Regions from separate parts of the Eisenbergiella massiliensis genome, predicted to be linked through region 3. Evidence: a T-box and tRNA genes for the amino acid it is inferred to sense, from the RefSeq annotation. Region 3 holds a T-box; the other regions hold tRNA genes.
The links. The T-box of region 3 lies ahead of proS (proline--tRNA ligase). A T-box ahead of a tRNA ligase gene usually reads a tRNA of that ligase, here a tRNA-Pro.

Region 1 (6,712 bases), on a different contig from region 3:
ATAATAAAATACAAGAAAGCCGACAGTGGGAATAAACATAAATATTTTTCCTCTAATCGAGCCGTACTTATAATATCCGGGCAGCTGTACCCCTGCGTATATGGTAAACAGCAGCATGCCAAGAAGCAGGGAAGAAAGCAGATCGCCGCCCGACGGCGGGGACTTTACCGCCCAGAGCAGAATTGCGCTCTGCAGCGCCGTTTCCAAAAGCAGCGCCAGGTAACCGATTCCGAATACGGCAAGATATCTGCCCGCTACCAGGCTTCCCCTGCCCACGGGCAGGAAGCCGTAAAACCGCTCCATCCCATTTTTTTCAGATATGGAGAAGGTGTACGCTGTCGTCATGGCCGTCACCGTAACGCCGAAGGACAGCCCTTCCAGCAAGGATCCTGTAAAAAAAGGAAACATCAGCGGTACAAGAAGCACCAGCAGCACGGATTTTGCATAGGGCTTCAGCAGCATAAAATCAAGTTTCATACATTTCATAGCAGGGTTCATATGTTTTCCTCCTGACTGTTTCTGTCGGTCTGTCTGCTCATAAAGACCACAATATCATCAATGGATGCAGGAACACATTCCAGGCGGCCGGCAGCGGCCAAATCCTCTTTCCTGATCAGCGCCTCAAAGCCTGTGGGGAAAGTGCGCAGTCCGATGAGCCGGGCCTCCAGTCTGGGGGTAAGCTCCTTCCTGTCTCCCCTCACAACGCGGAAGCTGTCCGCAAAATCCTCCTTTGTTCCTGTAAAAATCAGCTGTCCCAGGTGGATATAGGTGATGTAGTCTGCGATTTTTTCCAGATCAGGTGTAATGTGGGTGGAAAAAAGCACGCTTCGGCGGCCGTCCTCAATATACTCACACAGGATATCCAGCAGCTCGTCACGGGATACCGGATCCAGGCCGCTTGTGGGTTCGTCAAGAATCAGAAGCCTGGCGTCGTAAGAAAAGGCGCAGGCAAGCATGAGCTTCATCTGCATTCCCTTTGACAGTTCTTTCACCTTCTTTGTCTTGCCAATCCTGAACCTGGAAAGCAGGGACCAATATTTCTCAGAATCCCAGGCGGGATAAAAAAGCGTGTAGGCTTTTTCCACATCAGCCATCGTCCACTCATCCACAAAGCTGCTGGAATCAAAAACAGCGCCGATATCCTTCTTTATCTCCTGCTCGGAGGCAATATTGTCTTTTCCGAACACGGTTATTTTCCCGCCTTCGCGTTCCGTCATATTCAGTATCGCTTTAATTGTCGTCGTTTTACCGGAGCCGTTAGGGCCGATCAGGCCCATGATATAGCCTTCGGGCAGATCAAAGCTGATATTATCCAGCCTGAAATCCGCGTATGATTTTTCCAATGCCTCCACATGCAGCATGCTATCCATTTATTTTTTCCTCCATACATTGTCTGAACAGGTCGGTTATCTGTGCATCGCCGGCTCCGGCTTTCCTCGCCTCCCGGATGGCGTCGGCGAACATCGCCCTGGCCTCCCCTATCAGGTGGTTTCTAATCAGTTCCTCACTGCTCTGGGCGACAAAGCAGCCCTTTCCCTGGATATTCTCTATGTAGCCCTCACTTTCCAGCTCGGTATAAGCGCGGTTAATCGTGAGCACCCCCACCTTGAGATCTCTGGCCAGGGAACGCAGTGAGGGCAGGATATCTCCCGGCATAAGCTCCCGGGACAGTATTGCCTGAAGTATCTGGCTTTTTATCTGCTCGTAAATCGGGCCGTCATAGTTGTTTGATACCACAATTTTCACATCTCGGTCCCTCCTTCATCAGCTGGCTGATATGCTGTTATGCACATCACTATAACAGTTGTATTATTATCTGTCAATGGCCTTGTATCTGATTTTCTGAGTAAAATATTGGCAGTCGTCCTTGACAGAAAATCGAACTCATAGTACGATTATCATAATATCAGTATAGTAAGGATGAAAAATATGAAAAAAGAACACTTAGTCCGCTTTCATCAGCAGAATATCCTGGCTGCCGCGGAGAAGCTTTTTTCCGAAAAGGGCATGTGCCAGACCACCATGGACGATATTTCCAGGGCTGCGGAATACAGCAAATCAACCATATATGTTTATTTCCATAGCAAGGATGAAATATATAACTACATTATTCACAGCTACATGTGCAGTCTGAGGGATACCCTGCGTGACTGCATCCGGGAAAACCCGGATTTTGAAAGCAGGTACTTTGCGGTCTGTAACAGACTGTGTTCCCTTTATGCCGGCAAGCCTATGTATTTTACAAGTATACTGGGATATATAAGCGTTGACGAGCAGGCTTTAGTGGAAAGTGAAATCCTCCGCCGGATTTATGACGTGGGCGAGGAGATCAACGATATCCTAGCTGCATGTTTTGAGCAGGGAATCCGGGAAAAATACCTGCGGCAGGATCTCTCCATCCTGCCCGCTGTTTTTACCCTGTGGGCCTCGTTGGGCAGCCTGATCCCCATGGCCTATGAAAAAGAAACCTATATTGAAAACAGGATGGGAATGAAAAGGTCGGACTTTCTGCAGTACGGCTTCCGCCTGCTGCTCACCTCACTGAAAAAGGAGGACTGACGAATGGGAATTTTTATGGGAATCCTGTGCTTTTTATGCTTTCTCCTCCTGCTTGCCAAGGCCGCATCCAGGAAATTCGGCCTGAAAAAAGCAGACCGGCTTTTTATGAAGCTGCATAAGCCTTTATCCGCCGTGCTTTTCCTCCTCTGCCCGGTTCACATTTTTTTCGTGCTGCGGACGCCACGGGCAATGTGGTTGTCCCAGACTGCAGGGCTGTCCCAGGCGACGCGGCTGCCCCAGACGGCACGGCTGCCAGGCTATCTGTCGGGAGGCTGCCTGTTTCTGTGCATGCTTGTCCTGATAACCCTGTGCCACACCTGCCGGGACGAGAGGCGAAAACTGCAGCAGCACCGGATTTTATCTGCAATGATGCTTGGATGTGCGCTCATTCATACCTGGATCGGCCTGTTTTCTGCGGCTTGAACCTCCGTATGTGCTGTTCCTTTGTATGTGCTGCTCCTCTGTATGTGTCGCTCCCCTGTATGCCCCATGAAAACACTGATTGTTTCCGCACGTCTGTCTCCATGGGACCGGCGCATGGAAACGCCCCCAAAGGAGGAATTCCAAATGAATAAATCAAAAGCGGCCCCTGAAGTCCGAAAAAAAAGATGCCTGATCCTGTACTGCTCCAGTCATCATCAGAACACGGAGACCCTTGTAAAAAAAGCTGCTGCACAGCTGTCTGACATTGCTGTTATGCCTCTGTCAGAGAACTGCCTCCCGGAACTTTCCCATTACGAGCTCATCGGCCTGGCCTCCGGCATTTATATGGGCAGGCCCCATGCCTCAATGCAGTCTTTCCTGGAGGCTCACCAAAAGGAGCTGAAGGGCCGCAGGGTTTTTACACTTCTGACCAGCGGCGCCAACCAGAAAAAATACGGCACAGCCTTTTCCTCCCTTCTGGAAGGCTATGGCTGTACCGTATTGGGGAATTACCAATGTAAAGGGTTTGATACCTTCGGCCCCTGGAAGCTTATCGGCGGGATTGCCAAGGGACATCCTGACACCAGTGACATTGCAGGTGCGCAAGCTTTTCTGCGCGGGATTCTCAGGACGCAGGCCTGATACCTGCCGCCACGCATTCACACGGTCTGTGCGGGCCTATCCGCCGTAAGGCCTTTCCCCGCGTCATGCTCCAGAATTACCCGCAGCAGGATTTCCGCAGCCAGCCTGGAACCGGTCTCTGAGGCATGCTCGCCGTCAGGCGCATACATTTCCGTTTCCGGATGGGCCTGCTTATACTGCCACCATTCCTCGCCCACCGGCGCAAGCACGGCCCCCAGCTGTTCCGCCATTTCCCGGTATGTCTCCGTCATTTTCTGCTGTCCGGCTTCATTCGTTTTCTCAGCCCAGGTCATATAGGCAACCGGTGTGCTTCCGGCTTCCTGAATCCATTGATTAATCGACTTTGCCGCTTCAAGCATGTCCTCCTTCGGCCCGAACGGATGGGCATGTTCCTGAAGGACCACATAATCATAATTTCCATAAAGAATGTTAAACCTGACCTCCGGCTCCTTCTGATGCTGATGGAGGAACCAGCCGCCATGGGTGAGCATTGTCACCTCACAGGCAATCCCTTTCTTTCTTGCAAGCTCCGCAAAAATCTCCGGCATATCATTAAAATAGGTGTGGCTGTTGCCAATAAATAAAACTCTCATTCCCTGTATTCTCCTCTTCTTTGGCTTTCTGCGGATTTTCATCCGACAAAGCCAATGCTTTTCTACTAATCCTGATGTATTAATCATAATATACCGTAGGATATTTTTCATCATAAAAATAAAGAAAGAACCGCTATGGGTACAGACGGAAAAATATTCCGCTGTGGCCGGAAACTCCAAAACAATAAAAAACGAAAAGCAGGAAGAATCGTTGGTATCATTTTCGGCTCCGCAAGATATGAAAATATAATAGCTGTGGATATTGAAGTGGAAGAAACGTACAGAAGGCGCGACATCGCCGCCTTTCTCACAGAGCATATGCTCAGCAGCTGTTCTGAAGAAAACCTGACAGTACAGTGGGACTGCGTGGAATCTAATTCCGCCTCCCGCATGGCAGCAGAAAAATGCAGTTTCTATTTATTCAAGAAGCGCCCTTATTATTGGTTTGAAATATCGTAATCTGTATATGGAATAAACTGCAAAGGCACAACGTTCATTTTATGGGCAACAAAAAAGCCTGGTAAAAACCAGGCTTTTTCCATCGGAGTGACAAGACTTGAACTTGCGGCCTCTACTTCCCTAAAGTAGCGCTCTACCACCTGAGCCACACCCCGAAGCTTTCTTATGTCGTCCGGGCTTTCGCTCCAACCGACGAATGTTAGTATACAAAAAAATCCCAAATCTGTCAATATGTTTTTTTAATTTTTGCAAAAATATGTTTTGTGATTTTTTTATTATTTTTTGTCACTTATGAAAATGCCCCTAAGAAGCGTCAATGCTTTCATATATAAACATAACTGTTCTAAAAAATAACGCTTCCCACAAAGGTATTTTCTGACCAGCAATATAAAATCATTCAGCCACGTTTCACCGTAAGATAAAGTAATATATCCACTGTAAATATATTTTTATCGCAGGTTATTTTCATATCACCATTATACTTTTTAATCATATCCTTTACGCTATCCAGTCCCAGGCCATGGTTTTCCTTATCCTCTTTTGACGTTAGAAGTTTATTGCCTGAGGTCTTAATGCAGCCACAATATGAATTGGATACCCGAATAAAAAGTATCCCTTTATCCGCGGTAATTTGCAGGGACAGCCATTTAACCTCCGTCTGCCGTGCTGCTTCAATCGCATTATCAATAATATTTCCAAGAATAACCGCCAGCTCAAATGAACAGGTATGCAAATCCTCCGGTATTTTGACCTGAACATCAACTTTTTTAAGAATAGATACCGCTTTCTCCAGCATAAAATTGAGAATACCATCGATATCCTTATTCCCCGAACTGACATGCTCCCTGGGATTTATCATTGCCTGCTCCATTTTATCAAGATATTCCAACATTTCCGCGTTCTTATTAAGCGAAGCCATACTATACAGCTGCATAATATGATGGACCATATCATGCCGCAGCCGCCTGATTTTTTTCTGCGTCTGCGTGATTGTTTCCAACTGGCTGGAATAAACTTTTACCTTTAACTCCATCATCTCTTTTTCACGGAGCTGATGATGCACTTCCATAAGCATATTATACAAATAAAATACAACGATATTAATAAGCAGTATTCCCATGCTCTCACATACAAGCAGAAATCTGTTATTCAGGTTAAAGCTAATCAGCATAAAAAGCATTATTATGCTTAATACCGGTATTATAAGAAGGTATTTTATCCCCCGCGTATACTCCTGTTTCGCTTTATTATCCAGGAGCCGTGCAGCAATAAGTTCTGAGATTTGGATTAAAAGGACTGTTACAATAGAAAATAACTGCGGCGTTGTCTGTCCGACTTTATAATCAAAGAAAAGGAAGCTTGCGAGAATATCGCTCACCATATTTATCGTGTAAATAAGCACGGTTGTAGTTATTTTCTTGCGGATGCTGCCATCATAAAGAAGGGTAACCAAAAAAGACATATCAGATTCGTGGCAATATTCACGATTGGATAATGAAAAATCAGAAACATGCCAAAACTTATCACATAAAATATCACATAAGCGATTACTTCAGTTCTTTTTCCTGCCTTTCTTTCAGTAAGAAAAAGACCGACAAACTTCCAGACAATATAGATACGGAAGAGATTTGTTACGGCGGCGATCAAAATATCATGTATACTCATCCCTGGCTCCTTCTGTTATCAATTATCTGATTTCTGACCTGGTTCCGGTAGCGTCTGCTGATATTCAGTTCATCCCCATTAAACATTTTTACCCGTTCGTATGTATATTCAATCACATAATCCTGGTTAATGACATATGATTGGTGGATTTGCAGGAAATTTGGCGGCAGTTGGGTAAGAACTGCTTTTATTTTACCATAAAATTCTTTTATCCCCTGAAAGGCAACAATCTAAACTTTTCTGTTATCGCTGGTAATATAAATAATATTTTCACACCATTCACGACAAAACACATTTCCATTCCGGTATTCTAAAAATATCTTCCCCAGGCCCTCTATTTTCAGAAAAATCCCCACTGCTTTTTTAACAGC
Region 2 (6,712 bases), 290 kb from region 3:
GGCTGTGGTGGCCTATTTCTCTCTCGTAAACCTGAAGGGCGCGGGCATCTCCCTTATCATCGGGATCCTGCTGTACCTGACAGTGGTGCGTAAGTGGATGCTGTGTGTGAGAGAAGGACAGTCGGTTTACGTTGATCGCTGGCCTTCCTGGCTGGATCTGGAGGACAGGATTTACCGTCCGGTGCTGCAAAAGCTCCTTCCCCTGTTGTTCGGAAGTATCTGCCGCATCGCAGACAGGCTGGTGGACTCTTTAGTGGTACTGCTGAGAAAGACTATATACAGAGACAGTAAAATACCCCATGAATTAAAGGAGGGAACAGCGCTTACCCATATCGTGGGAAGCGTGCTTGACGGTGTGACGGATTACTTCAACCACCCGGATGCCACGGAAGAGGAGCTGGCGGAGGAGGAGTATATCCGGCAGCATATGGATGGTAAGTATGAGCATAAGCTGGCTATGGTACATGATGATCTGCAGGAGAACGGGACGATTATCAGGAGGAGTCTTTCCTTTGGGCTGTTTCTGGCGTGCTTTGGGTTGCTGCTGACGTTGTTGTATATGTTGATTGACTGAAGATATGTTGGAGAATTATATTTATACTGATATCATTTTATCAGTGCTGCAGGAGGAAAATAATGAAGCTATCTTTAAAAAATATAGGTAAAATAGAAACAGCTTCAGTTGAAATCAACGGGATTACAGTGATAGCTGGTGAAAATAATACCGGGAAGAGTACTGTTGGCCGGGCGCTTTTTGCAGTATTCAATAGTTTTTATAATATTCAAAAACAGATTGAGTCTGAACGAGTGCAAAATATCGAGAATCTAATCGATATGATGTATCGAAATGTGACCAACCGATATACCCGCAGATTTGACAGCGGGGAGATCGCACAAAAAATTGTTGCGCAAATTTATTTATATAAGGACGATACCGAGGCTGTTAAAGATATAATTGTAAAAACCATTCTTCAATATGATGAGAATTTTGAAAAGCACATTGGTGATAACAGTATTGATGAATATATCGTAAGAATTAAAGATGGGTTAAATGTCGCGGACCTTGATATTTTTAAATCTGTGCTTGAAAAAAAGCTGGATGCTGAATTTGCCGGAGAGGTCAACAATATTTTTACGGATAAAACAGGTGAGATCGTTCTTTCCATCAAAGATACAAATATTATTGTCACAATTGAAGATAATGCCGTTAAAAGTGTCGTCGGAAAAATTGACCTTCATACACAAACAGTTTATATTGATGATCCGTTTGTAATAGATGAGGTTCGGTACACCTATGGAATTGACAACAGTTCTTTGGATCATCGTGGATATTTACGAGAAAAGCTCAATAAGGAAAATAATGCAAATCTTATTGATGAAATTATCGCCAGCAATAAATTGGATAATATATATCGAAAAATATCAACGGTTATCAGCGGGGATATTGTTAAAAATAAGCGTTCCGGCCTGGGTTATCAGCGAAAGAACACCGATAAGGTCCTTGATGTAAAGAATCTTTCCACCGGATTTAAAACCTTTGCTATTCTTAAAACACTGTTGATGAACGGCACTATAGAATATAATGGTACGATTATTCTGGATGAACCGGAAATTCACCTGCATCCGGAATGGCAGCTTTTGTTTGCTGAACTTATTGTATTAATTCAGAAGGAGTTTGGCGTACACATTCTCTTGAATACACATAGCCCATATTTTTTAAATGCTATAGAAGTTTATGCGGTTAAGTATGGAATAAATGACAGATGTAAGTATTATCTGGCAAGTTCTCAGGATGATATCTCAACTATCGGGGATGTGACAAATAATATTGAGTTAATCTATAGCAAGTTAGCCAGACCTCTGCAGGAACTGGAGAATGAGAGAGGCCGTTTATGATAGATTTATAAAAAGTCAAATGGATGCGTGATTTTATCCATTTGACTTTTTATTTTTATTGAAAAAACTAACTCAATTCCTGTCCCTCACCACACACACAAGTACCGATCTGGGATTCATAACATACACACTTTTATCCAGAATCTCTTCCTCGGTAATCACCGACATATCCCCACGTCCGGTATCGACAGCGGGAATCCAGTATTTTGAAGAAGGCAGCGCAGGCAGTTCTATTTGCAGAGGCTTCCAGAAGGTATTGATCCCCAGGTAAACGATATCATCCCGTCCCGTGGAATCGATTCCTGAAAACATGACACCCAAAAACCTGGTATCCCATACATAGCTGCTGTCCCAGGCCTTTATGCAGTGCAGGCTCATGGGAGGAAAACCGCAGCTGCAGGGCGCGGTATTTCCCCGGATGACGGAGTGCTGCTGGCGGAAGGCTATCATATACCGGAAAAATTCAAAAATTTCTTTGTTTTTTTCCAGCAAAGACCAGTCCAGCCAGGATATTTCATTATCCTGGCAGTAGGAATTGTTGTTTCCAAACTGCGTGTTTCCGAATTCATCACCGGCAAGGAACATGGGGGTCCCCCGGCTGCACATAAGAACGGCGCAGGCATTTTTTATCATGCGGAAACGCAGATCCATGATTTCTTCATTGTTTGTCGGGCCTTCATAACCGCAGTTCCAGCTCCGGTTATCATCGGCGCCGTCCGTATTGTTCCAGCCATTTGCCTCATTATGTTTGGTACTATAGGAATAGAGATCATACAATGTAAATCCATCGTGGCAGGTCAGAAAGTTGACGGAAGCATTATAACCCCGCTTATCCGGGGGATATAGGTCCGGGGAACCCATAATGCGCTGTGCGGCGGCAGCAGCGTAACCCTCGTCCCCCTTCAGAAAGCTTCTGATATCATCCCTGTATTTTCCATTCCATTCCGCCCAGCGGTTCCAGGATGGGAAGGAGCCAACCTGATAAAGCCCTCCCGCATCCCAGGCCTCCGCAATCAGATCCACATTTCCCAGGATGGGATCATAGGCCAGGCTTTCCAGAAGCGGCGGCCTGCTCATTGGCGCCGCGTCCTCGCTCCTTCCCAGAATAGACGCCAGATCAAAACGGAAACCATCCACCCGGTAATTAATGACCCAGTACCGCAGACAGTCCAGAATCATCTGCCGGACAATGGGATGATTGCAGTTAAGCGTATTGCCGCAGCCGCTGAAGTTATAATAATGGCCATCCGGTGTGAGCATGTAATAAATATTATTATCCAGGCCTTTAAATGAAAAGTAGGGTCCCAATTCATTTCCTTCCGCCGTATGGTTGAATACTACATCAAGAATGACTTCGATTCCATTTTCATTCAGGGCCTTTATGAGCTTTTTCAGTTCCAGCCCTTCCTGATTATATTCGATCTGGGCAGTATAGCTGGTATTCGGCGCAAAAAAGCATACCGGGTTATAGCCCCAGTAATCCAGCAGCTTCCGGCCGTTTACCTCTCTGCAGCCGTTCATTTCATCAAATTCAAAAATCGGCATCAGCTCCACCGCATTGATTCCCAGTTCTTTCAGATAGGGGATTTTTTCCATAAGACCTGCAAAGGTTCCGGGATTGTGCACTCCGGAGGAGGAATGCCTGGTAAAGCCCCTCACATGCAGCTCGTAAATAATATTATCCTTCATGGGAATCAGAGGCTGTTTGCTGTTTCCCCAGTCAAAGTTATTTCTCACGACACGGGATTTATACTGGCAGTTCTGCGTACAGGGAAGGTGGATGCCCCATTCGCTCTGCCCGGTAACGGCCTTTGCATAAGGGTCAAGAATATATTTTGTCTTATCGTAAATAAGGCCTTTCTCCGGCTGATAGGGGCCGTCCAGACGGTAAGCATACTCAAACTCATCAATTTTCAGACCAAAGACGATCATGGAAAAAACATTGCCGATCCGGTAGTGTTCCGGAAAAGGAATACTTGCGAATGGCTCTGAGGATTTCCGGTGGAATAAAAGAAGCTCACAGGAGGTGGCGCCGTGGGAGGCCAGCGTAAAGTTTACCCCTCCGGGCAGCGCTGAAGCTCCATTCACCTCATAAAAGCCGGGCCGCACATCATAGCCGTTGATTTTATCCAAAGGCTTCAGATTGGACGATATTTCTTCGCCAGTGATGCTTTCCAGCAGATAAGCGGAACCGGGCTGGGCGGTAGTGATAAGTGGTGTATTTTCATGCGGCGGGAACTGCGGATCTGTGGATTGGGATATGTTTTTCATAGACGGTACCTCCCGGTGGTGGGGTGTTGGGGAATTTATTATCGGGTGTAAATATATGCCGCTGTTTCAGGGTTAAAAAAGCTACCGGTGGCAATAAGGATGACGCGCCGGCCGAAATGCGGTAACTATTGGGATATTAGTATTATATCCTTTACAGGGATGTTCTACAACCGATAAATATAAAACGAAATTTTTATAAAATGATTAAAAAGGTAATGAATAACAAAAACCCTTGAAAACAATAAGTTTTCAAGGGTTTTCTGTAGTCGAAGCGACGTGATTCGAACACGCGACCTCTGCGTCCCGAACGCAGCGCTCTACCAAACTGAGCCACGCTTCGAACTAGACTTTATCAAGCCCTTCAATAATACAAAATATAGAGGAAAATGTCAATGGGTTTTTTGAAATATCTTTTAATTGGCTGATATGGATAATAGACAAGCCATGGGTTGCTGTTGCCAAAGCGGAAGGACGTATTTATTTACTGGAAGGAAAGGGAAGGATGGCCATGCATGACATAGTCCGCATGGAGTATACAAAGCTGCACAGCAGGGCTGAGTATAAAAAAAGCCTTCAGGAGGCAGGCGCCGCCATCATACGCTCCTGCATTGATCTGAACTGGAATAACGAATGGCAGGCCTATACAGACATGTCCTGCTGTCCTCCACAAAAGCCTGATTTAAAGGCATGGCGTCCGGTTTATGAAATAGGATGGACGGGAATCGCGGAGCTGGCATGCCCGTTTATTATGGGAGAAAAGCTGCTTGGACTTCCGAAAAATTATTTTGAAAAGGCCAGGAACGGCTGGGAGTTATTTGACCAGATCGCAGATGCTTTCCATGAAGAATCCGGATTGCTGAATGATCTCGTGGCTCCTGTGGATGAGAGCGGTTCCCTGGTTAATGGCTGGTGGATTTGGTATCATATTGCAGAAGACTGCCACTGCGCGTATAATAACGGCAAAGCGGTTCATGAAATGCTTAAAACGGCAGAGTTTTTACATAACAGGGGAGAAGCATACCCTGAGCACTGGCTGTCGGTATGCTTAAAGGTACTGGATACTATAATTGCGCTTCAGAGAGAAGACGGAAATTATGGCTACACCTATAGCCATAATGAGAAAAAGGTGCTGGATTGGGATGGATTTGCAGGCTGCTGGTTCCTCCCCTGTATGGTTTATGCATATCGCCTGACCGGTGAAGAAAAGTATCTGGATTCTGCCAGAAAAGCGGAAACATTTTACTCAAAATATGTGTTGGATTTGAATTGCTACGGAACACCAATGGATACCTGGAAGGCTGTGGATGAAGAGGGGAATCTTGCATTCGTCAGGGGAACCCGTCTGTTATATGAAACAACAGGTGAGAAAAAATATCTGGAGCATCTGGAAGCCGGAGCCTGCTATGAATATTTATGGCGGTACGGGTATGCTTCAAGGCCGGAAAATGATCCGCTGAAGGATGGCTGGAATTCATGCGGCGGTTCCATAACAAGTATTTCCAATCCTCACATTCATCCCATGGGAGTTATAATCGACGGTGACTTGCGGTATCTGGCGGCGGCAACAGGAGATGAATATCACAGAATGCGTGCCGATGACAGTACGGCCTGGATGATGCAGAATCTTGAATTGTATCCGGAAAAGAGCGGATATGGGCAATACGGAATAACTTCGGAAAGATTCTGCCCCAGCGATGGGCTGGTGACAGAACGCTACAGCGACGGCCGCCCCTACAGCTCCTGGTTTTCCTTTAACCTCTGGGCCACGGCGAATGTACTGGAGGCTATTATGGATCTGCTTGCGGAGGAAGAAAAAGAGTAGCTGTAAAGGCATTGGCCAGTACGGGAAAGAAACGGAGAAAGCTTATGACAGAGGAAATACTGGATAAAAACTGGAAGATGAAAAGCCTTACTGATCGGGAGTTTCTGGAGACGACAGTTCCCGGCAGCGTGTATCAGACGTATCTTGCCCATGGAAAAATGGAAGATCCTTTTTACCGGGATAATGAAGAAAAGGCGCTGGAACTGATGAAGGAGGACTTTGAATTCATTACTGAATTTGAGGTGAGTGACGAACTGCTGGCATCAGATGAAATACTGCTTCATTTTGACGGGATTGATACCCTGGGGGATATTTCCCTGAATGGAAAGCATCTGGGAAAAACGGATAATATGCACCGTATTTGGGAATTTGATGTTACTGATACGGTGAAAAAACAAGGCAATCTGCTGCGTATTATACTCTTTTCCCCCGTGAACTACATTTATGATTCCTATGAACAGGATCCCGCTTCCTCAGACTGTTCGGATGCCATGCGCGGCTGCTCCCGGCTGAGAAAAGCACACTGCATGTTCGGGTGGGACTGGGGCCCCAGACTGCCTGATGCAGGAATTTTCAGGAATGTAAAGCTTCTGGGAATCCAGGATGCAAGAATTGATAATGTATATATTACGCAGAAGCACGAAAAGAATTGCGTTACATTGTCTATACAGGCGGAGGCGGTACGCGCCTTTGGGCAGATCCCTTTTTCACCCGGTTCCTCTG
Region 3 (6,712 bases):
GGAAAAAGGAAAAGGCGCTGCAGTTTCTATATCAGAGCTCGGCGGGCGGGGAAGCGGTAGTGGACTGTGTTGTGGGAATCTGCGGAGATGCCCTGGGCCTGATTATCTATGCAGGAATTGTATCATCCATTCATCCTGCAGTGCTTCCGGCGCTTGTGCTTATGTCCGCGCTCATATATATTGCGGGCCGGATTATTAAGAAGCTGGAGCTTGGAATCCGGGATGAATCGGCGGATCTGGAGCGGAAGCTGAATTATCTGTTTGCTGCCCCCACAGACTTTGCCGCGGGGAAGGATCTGCGGATATATAAAATCAGCCGGTGGTTCGGCGGACTGTTTTCCATATATTTTCCGGCCATGATAAAGTTGTGTGCAAGAAATGAGCTGTGGTGGTTCGCGGATGATGTACTGCAAGGGATTCTGAATCTTCTGCGTGACGGCGCATGCTATCTGCTGCTGATACGTATGGTGCTGGAGGGCAGCATTACCCCGGGGGATTTTACCATGTATTTCGGCGCGGTGGCAGGAGTTTCCCAGTGGCTTAACAATATCACTAAGCAGGTGGAAAAAATCAACCGGTTCAGCGTACAGTGCTGTGAATTCCGGGATTTCCTGGAGATGCCGGACGGATTTGTCAATGACGGGAAGGAATGCCTGGATACGGAGGGAAACAGGCCCGTGGATATTACGTTTGAGCATGTTTTTTTCCGTTATCCGGACGCGGAGGCGGATACGCTTCGTGATCTGAATTTCCATATCAGGGCCGGTGAAAAGCTGGCGCTGGTGGGTTTGAACGGCGCAGGGAAAACAACCTGTGTCAAGCTTATGTGCGGGCTGTATCATCCTACCGGAGGAAGAATTCTGATTAACGGTAAGGATATGTCGAAGCTGAGCAGGGATGAGTACTATCGGCTTTTTTCCGTGGTGTTCCAGGAAGCAAATTTCATGCCCTTTACCATAGCCCAGAATGTTTCGGGCGCCATGGAGGATATGGACAGGGAGCGGGTTAAAAGCTGCCTGGAGCTGGCAGGCCTGTGGGACAGGGTACAAAAGCTGCCTTATGGAATGGATTCCCTGCTGAACCGGGAGCTGAATGAGGATGGGGTAGAGCTGTCCGGAGGGGAAAGGCAGAAGCTTCTGCTGGCAAAGGCACTGTATAAAAAGGCGTTTGTTGTTATCCTGGATGAACCTACGGCTGCACTGGATCCCATCGCTGAAAATGAACTTTATCAAAGCTATGGGGAGTTGACAGAAGGAAGGACTTCACTCTATATTTCCCACAGGCTTTCCAGCACCCGGTTCTGCGACCGTATTTTGTTTCTTGAGAACGGAAGAGTTACGGAGACGGGGAATCACGAAGCGCTTATGGCGGCCAAAGGCGCTTATGCCCATATGTATGAGGTTCAGAGCCATTATTATAAGAAAAAAGCGGAAGGGAGGCCTGTGGTATGAAAACGGAAAAAAGGGAACGCTACAAATATCAGATGCATCTGCTGCTGCGCCTGATCAAAATTTACCACGGCTTTGCGCCTGAGCTTTGGTGGTGCGTAACAGCGCAGGCCATGCTGCAGGTTGCAGGTCCTTTTGTGAATCTGTATTTCAGTGCCAGAATCCTGAGTGAGCTGATAGGAGGCAGGGATGCGCAGAGACTGGGAAGCTATGTACTGCTTACGCTTATATGCAACCTGACCATTTTTTTATTCTCACAGGGAATCGGGAAAATAAACAGCGTCGCCCAGAGTAAGGTGATGTGGAAGGAACTGCGTAGTGTGGGAGATACATTCCTGAAGACCGACTTTGAAAACCTGGGAGATGCGGGATATCAGAATAAGAAAAGGTACTATCTGGAAAGAAGGACGATGGATGGAGCCCTGTGCTGGGGGACAATCTACAATGTGCAGAGGATGGTGAAAGGGATTTGCACCATTGCGGCTTCGGTTGTTTTCGCTGTACCGGCTTTTCTGGGTTATGGAGGGGGGACCTCGTTTTTCACCTCTGGTTTGGCTTCCCTGCTGATGCTGCTTCTTCTGGCTGGAGCATTGGTGTGTACTGTGTGCCTGAATCGCAGGCAGACGGAAAGGGAGATGCAGTTTTATAAGGAATTCATGGAGGGAAACCGGAGTTTTGCTTACTATTCTGGAGAATGCACGCAATATAAACATGGGAAGGAGATTCGTCTTTATGGAGAAGAAAAGCTTCTTCTGGAAGGATTGAAAAAGTCCCTGGATATTGACAGGCTGGGAAAAAAGGGTCTTCTTACCGGTTTTTATGAAATGATGAAGGCGGGCCTGGGCATGCTTCTGAGCGGCTGTGTTTATTTTTTCATAGGGGCGAGAGCCATTGCAGGCGCCTTCGGCGCCGGAATGATAGTACAGTATGTGGGGGCTGTGACACAGTTTACCGGAGGCTTTTCCGAGATGGCCGGCGGCCTGGCAGAACTGCGGGGAGAGACTCCTTTTATTGAAAATTATCTTGGGATTCTTGATTCCAGGCCTGTGAAATATCAGGGCAGCATTCCTGTGGAAAAAAGGGATGACAATGAATTTGAAATAGAATTCAGGGATGTGAGCTTCAGGTATCCTGGTTCCTCAGATTGGGCGCTGCGGCATCTTTCCCTGAAGCTGCGGATTGGTGAGCATCTTGCCGTAGTCGGGAGAAACGGCAGCGGCAAAACAACTTTTATCAAGCTTCTCTGCCGTCTGTATGATCCCACGGAGGGAGAAATCCTTCTGAACGGAATCGATATCCGTAAATATAATTATGAGGAATATCTGGAACTGTTTTCCGTGGTATTCCAGGATTTCCGGCTGTTTTCTTTTTCACTGGGACAGAATGTGGCTGCGGCTGTGGACATAGACCGGGAAAGGGCGGCGTCCAGCCTGGGGCAGATCGGCTTCGGGGACAGGCTGAAGGAAATGGCCAGAGGGCTTGATACGCCTTTATACCGGGATTTTGATAAGGATGGTGTGGAGATATCGGGCGGGGAGGCGCAGAAGATTGCGCTGGCCAGGGCCTTATATAAGGATGCGCCCTTTATTATCCTGGATGAGCCGACGGCTGCGCTTGATCCTATTGCAGAATATGAGATTTATTCGGGTTTTGAAAAGCTGGTGGGCGGCAAGAGCGCCGTTTATATTTCCCACCGCCTTTCCTCCTGCCGGTTCTGCGATGATATTGCAGTCTTTGAGGAAGGACGATTGGTCCAGAGGGGCGGACATGAGGAGCTACTGGCCGGGGAAGACAGTCTGTATGCACGTTTGTGGAACGCGCAGGCGCAGTACTACGCAGAGCATACGGAGGAAGAGGATACGCTTGGAATGGAACCGGTATATGTCTCATAAGGAAGAAGGTGGAAAACAGAAATCCGGCTGTCCTGAAATTTGAATTTCAGATAGCCGGATTGTTTTTTTCCGGACTGTTACAGTTTTTAACAACATTTTTTGGACGGTTTTAAAAAATACTTCTTAAACAACCAGCTTGTATAGGAAGGGGATTTCTGTTATAGTAACTTCATCGGGAAAAGTCACTTTCCCTAATTATTCTTATATCATATTTTTTAACGGCATTTCGCCAAAAGTTTCATTAACCAGCTGAAAAAAGATTGAGAGATACGGAAAGAATGCGTATAATAATATCAGAAGATCACTCTTTCCATCCTTTCCGTATTGGAAAGGAGTGCAGAGAGTGAAGATAATATCACCCAAATACGATTATTGCGCAAAGGAGCTTTTCCGGAATGAGGTAGTGCGCAACCATTTTTTAAGCGATATACTGGAAATACCAGTGGAGGAAATACGCTCCTCCCGGCTGCTGAATACGTTTTTGTGGAAGCGGTACCGCGGCCAGAAGCAGGGGATTCTGGATGTGCTGATTGAGCTTAACAATAATATCAAAATTAATATTGAAATCCAGGTAAAGGCCAGCGCCGACTGGGACAAACGGCAGATGTTTTATCTTGCAAAGATCTTTACGGCGGAGGCGAATAAGGGGGAAGATTATTCCCGGCTCAGGCGCTGCGTGGCCATCAGTATCCTGGATTTCAACCTGAGTGACGGCCCGGAATACCACACCGTATATCTTTTCAGGGACAAAAACGGAATCCCATACTCCGATATGATGGAGATACATACGCTGGAATTAAGGAAGAACCTGGTGGGACAGAATCGGATGAATGACTGGATTCGTCTGTTTAATGCGGAAAGCGAGGAGGATTTGGATATGATAAAGACAGAAAATGCAGGGATTCTTGAAGCAATTCGTGAGGTGAAGGTTATGAGTCTGAGCAAGCGGCTGCGCGCCCATTATGAAGCGCATATGAAGGATGTACGGGACCGGAAGGCGAGGGAGAAGTATGTGCGCCAGGAGGGCGAAAAAGAAGGGTTCGAAAAGGGGCTGCAGAAAGGGATAAATGAGGGGATAGAAAAAGGGATAGAGATTTTTATCTCAGATAATCTGGAAGAAGGAAAAAGCAGACAGCAGATTATTGAAAAGCTGGTAAAAAGATTTGGGCTGTCGGAAAATGACGCCATAATGCTTGTAGAAAAACATATGGAAGGATTGAAAATGTAAGGTAACAGTTCAGGCAGGTTTGCGCATTCACTGCGCAAACCGTGAGAAAACATAATGCCAGCAGGCATCCGCCCCTCGCCAAAGGCGACTTATCATGGGCGGATGCAGTAACAGTTCGGCCGAAGGCTGAACTGTTGTTACTGTTCACTCCGTGACCAGCAACTGTATAAATCCATTAAAAATTGCCTGCGGCAATGGGATTTATACACTCTTGAATCACTTTCTTACGTACTGTGCAGTAAATGCACAGTACTGAGTGAACAGTAACCTGAACTGTTACAATGCAAGATTGAAAATACCCTAAATGCTTGACAAAACCCAGCATTTCGCCTAATATCAATACGTATACAGATTTGGCAAAGAAGAGGAAAAGTAAGCTGTAAGCTTTTCAGCAGAGAGAAAACCACAGGTGGAAGGTTTTTGTAAAGCGGCGGCCCAACCGGCCTCGGAGCCTTATGCGAAAGAAAGACATGCCGTGAAGAGTTGTTTTTAAGTGACTGTGTGGGAAACGGACAGTTACATTTTGGGCATATGCTTTCCCCAAGCATAACGTAAATCCGGCGTTAACGGAGCAGTTGAGAGAATACGCGAAGGCGTATTAAACAGGGTGGTACCGCCGGTTTTCCGGTCCCTTTGTCCAGGTTTTGGGAATCTGGGCGGGGATGGAAAACGGCGGTTTTTTTGACGGCAGAATCCGGACAGGCGCCGGAATGCATGCTGTGAAGGAACTGAACCGTAAAAGCAAATACAATTGTAAGAAAAGGAGAAGAAGAAATGGCTGACAAGAAACTGGTGGAAGCAATAACTTCCATGGATGAAGATTTTGCCCAATGGTACACCGACGTAGTAAAGAAAGCGGAGCTGATCGATTATACCAGCGTAAAGGGCTGCATGGTTATCAAACCGGCAGGCTACGCTATCTGGGAGCTGATCCAGAAACAGCTGGACGAGAGATTTAAGGCAACCGGCGTGGAGAACGTATATCTTCCCATGTTCATACCGGAAAGCCTGCTGCAGAAGGAAAAGGATCATGTGGAGGGCTTTGCGCCCGAGGTAGCATGGGTAACCCACGGAGGGCTTCAGCCGTTGCAGGAGCGCCTGTGCGTGCGTCCTACCTCAGAAACCCTTTTCTGTGATTTTTATAAAAATGACATTCATTCCTACAGAGATCTCCCGAAGGTATATAACCAGTGGTGCTCCGTTGTCCGCTGGGAGAAGGAAACCAGGCCGTTCCTGCGTTCCCGCGAATTCCTCTGGCAGGAGGGACATACCGCCCATGCCACTATGGAGGAAGCGGAGGAGCGCACGATTCAGATGCTGAACATTTATGCGGACTTCTGCGAGCAGGTTCTGGCCATGCCCGTAATTAAGGGACGTAAGACGGATAAGGAAAAATTCGCAGGTGCGGAATCCACCTACACTATCGAAGCGCTGATGCATGACGGAAAAGCGCTGCAGTCAGGGACAAGCCATAATTTCGGAGACGGCTTTGCGAAAGCGTTCGGCATCCAGTTTACGGACAGAGACAATACATTGAAATACGTTTACCAGACCTCCTGGGGAATGACCACCCGTCTGATTGGTGCAATCATCATGGTACACGGTGACAATTCCGGGCTGGTACTGCCGCCCAAAGTAGCGCCCACCCAGATCATGATCATCCCTATCCAGCAGAAGAAGGAAGGCGTTCTGGATACCGCTTACCAGCTCAGGGACAGACTGAGCAACTTCCGCGTAAAGGTGGATGATTCCGATAAGAGCCCCGGATGGAAATTCTCCGAGCAGGAAATGCGCGGCATCCCGATCCGTGTGGAAATCGGTCCTAAGGATATCGAGGCAGGAAAGTGCGTCATCTGCCGCAGGGATACCAGGGAAAAGATTGAAGTTGCCCTGGACGAGCTGGAAGCAAAAGCAGGGGAGCTTCTGGAGCAGATCCAGAAGGACATGCTGGAACGCGCCCGCGCCCACAGGGATTCCCATACCTATACGGCACGGAATATGGAGGAGCTGGAGGAAATACTGAACAGCAAGCCCGGCTTCGTAAAGGCTATGTGGTGCGGCGATCAGGCCTGCGAGGATACCATTAAGGAAAAATTTGCAGCAACCAGCCGCTGTATGCCCTTTGAACAGGAGCAGATTTCCGA

Region 1: it encodes a tRNA-Pro, which carries the amino acid that the T-box ahead of proS (proline--tRNA ligase) is inferred to sense. The anticodon was not compared.
Region 2: it encodes a tRNA-Pro, which carries the amino acid that the T-box ahead of proS (proline--tRNA ligase) is inferred to sense. The anticodon was not compared.

The regions. Positions count from the first base shown of each region.
Region 1 is NZ_QVLV01000008.1:175,994-182,705, reverse strand. Features, by position in the region: gene DXC51_RS13720 (ABC-2 transporter permease) at 1-498, opposite strand, end outside; gene DXC51_RS13715 (ABC transporter ATP-binding protein) at 495-1,370, opposite strand; gene DXC51_RS13710 (GntR family transcriptional regulator) at 1,363-1,746, opposite strand; gene DXC51_RS13705 (TetR/AcrR family transcriptional regulator) at 1,930-2,559, shown strand; gene DXC51_RS13700 (hypothetical protein) at 2,563-2,982, shown strand; gene DXC51_RS13695 (flavodoxin domain-containing protein) at 3,127-3,624, shown strand; gene DXC51_RS13690 (SGNH/GDSL hydrolase family protein) at 3,642-4,217, opposite strand; gene DXC51_RS13685 (GNAT family N-acetyltransferase) at 4,353-4,676, shown strand; tRNA gene DXC51_RS13680 (tRNA-Pro) at 4,759-4,831, opposite strand; gene DXC51_RS13675 (sensor histidine kinase) at 5,074-6,138, opposite strand; gene DXC51_RS13665 (LytTR family DNA-binding domain-containing protein) at 6,338-6,553, opposite strand; gene DXC51_RS13660 (LytR/AlgR family response regulator transcription factor) at 6,572-6,712, opposite strand, start outside.
Region 2 is NZ_QVLV01000001.1:21,166-27,877, reverse strand. Features, by position in the region: gene DXC51_RS00100 (complex I subunit 5 family protein) at 1-574, shown strand, start outside; gene DXC51_RS00095 (AAA family ATPase) at 637-1,896, shown strand; gene glgX (glycogen debranching protein GlgX) at 1,969-4,167, opposite strand; tRNA gene DXC51_RS00085 (tRNA-Pro) at 4,434-4,507, opposite strand; gene DXC51_RS00080 (YyaL domain-containing protein) at 4,676-5,989, shown strand; gene DXC51_RS00075 (beta-mannosidase) at 6,034-6,712, shown strand, end outside.
Region 3 is NZ_QVLV01000001.1:315,125-321,836, forward strand. Features, by position in the region: gene DXC51_RS01305 (ABC transporter ATP-binding protein) at 1-1,451, shown strand, start outside; gene DXC51_RS29870 (ABC transporter ATP-binding protein) at 1,448-3,340, shown strand; gene DXC51_RS01315 (Rpn family recombination-promoting nuclease/putative transposase) at 3,684-4,568, shown strand; T-box leader at 4,919-5,204, shown strand; gene proS (proline--tRNA ligase) at 5,343-6,712, shown strand, end outside.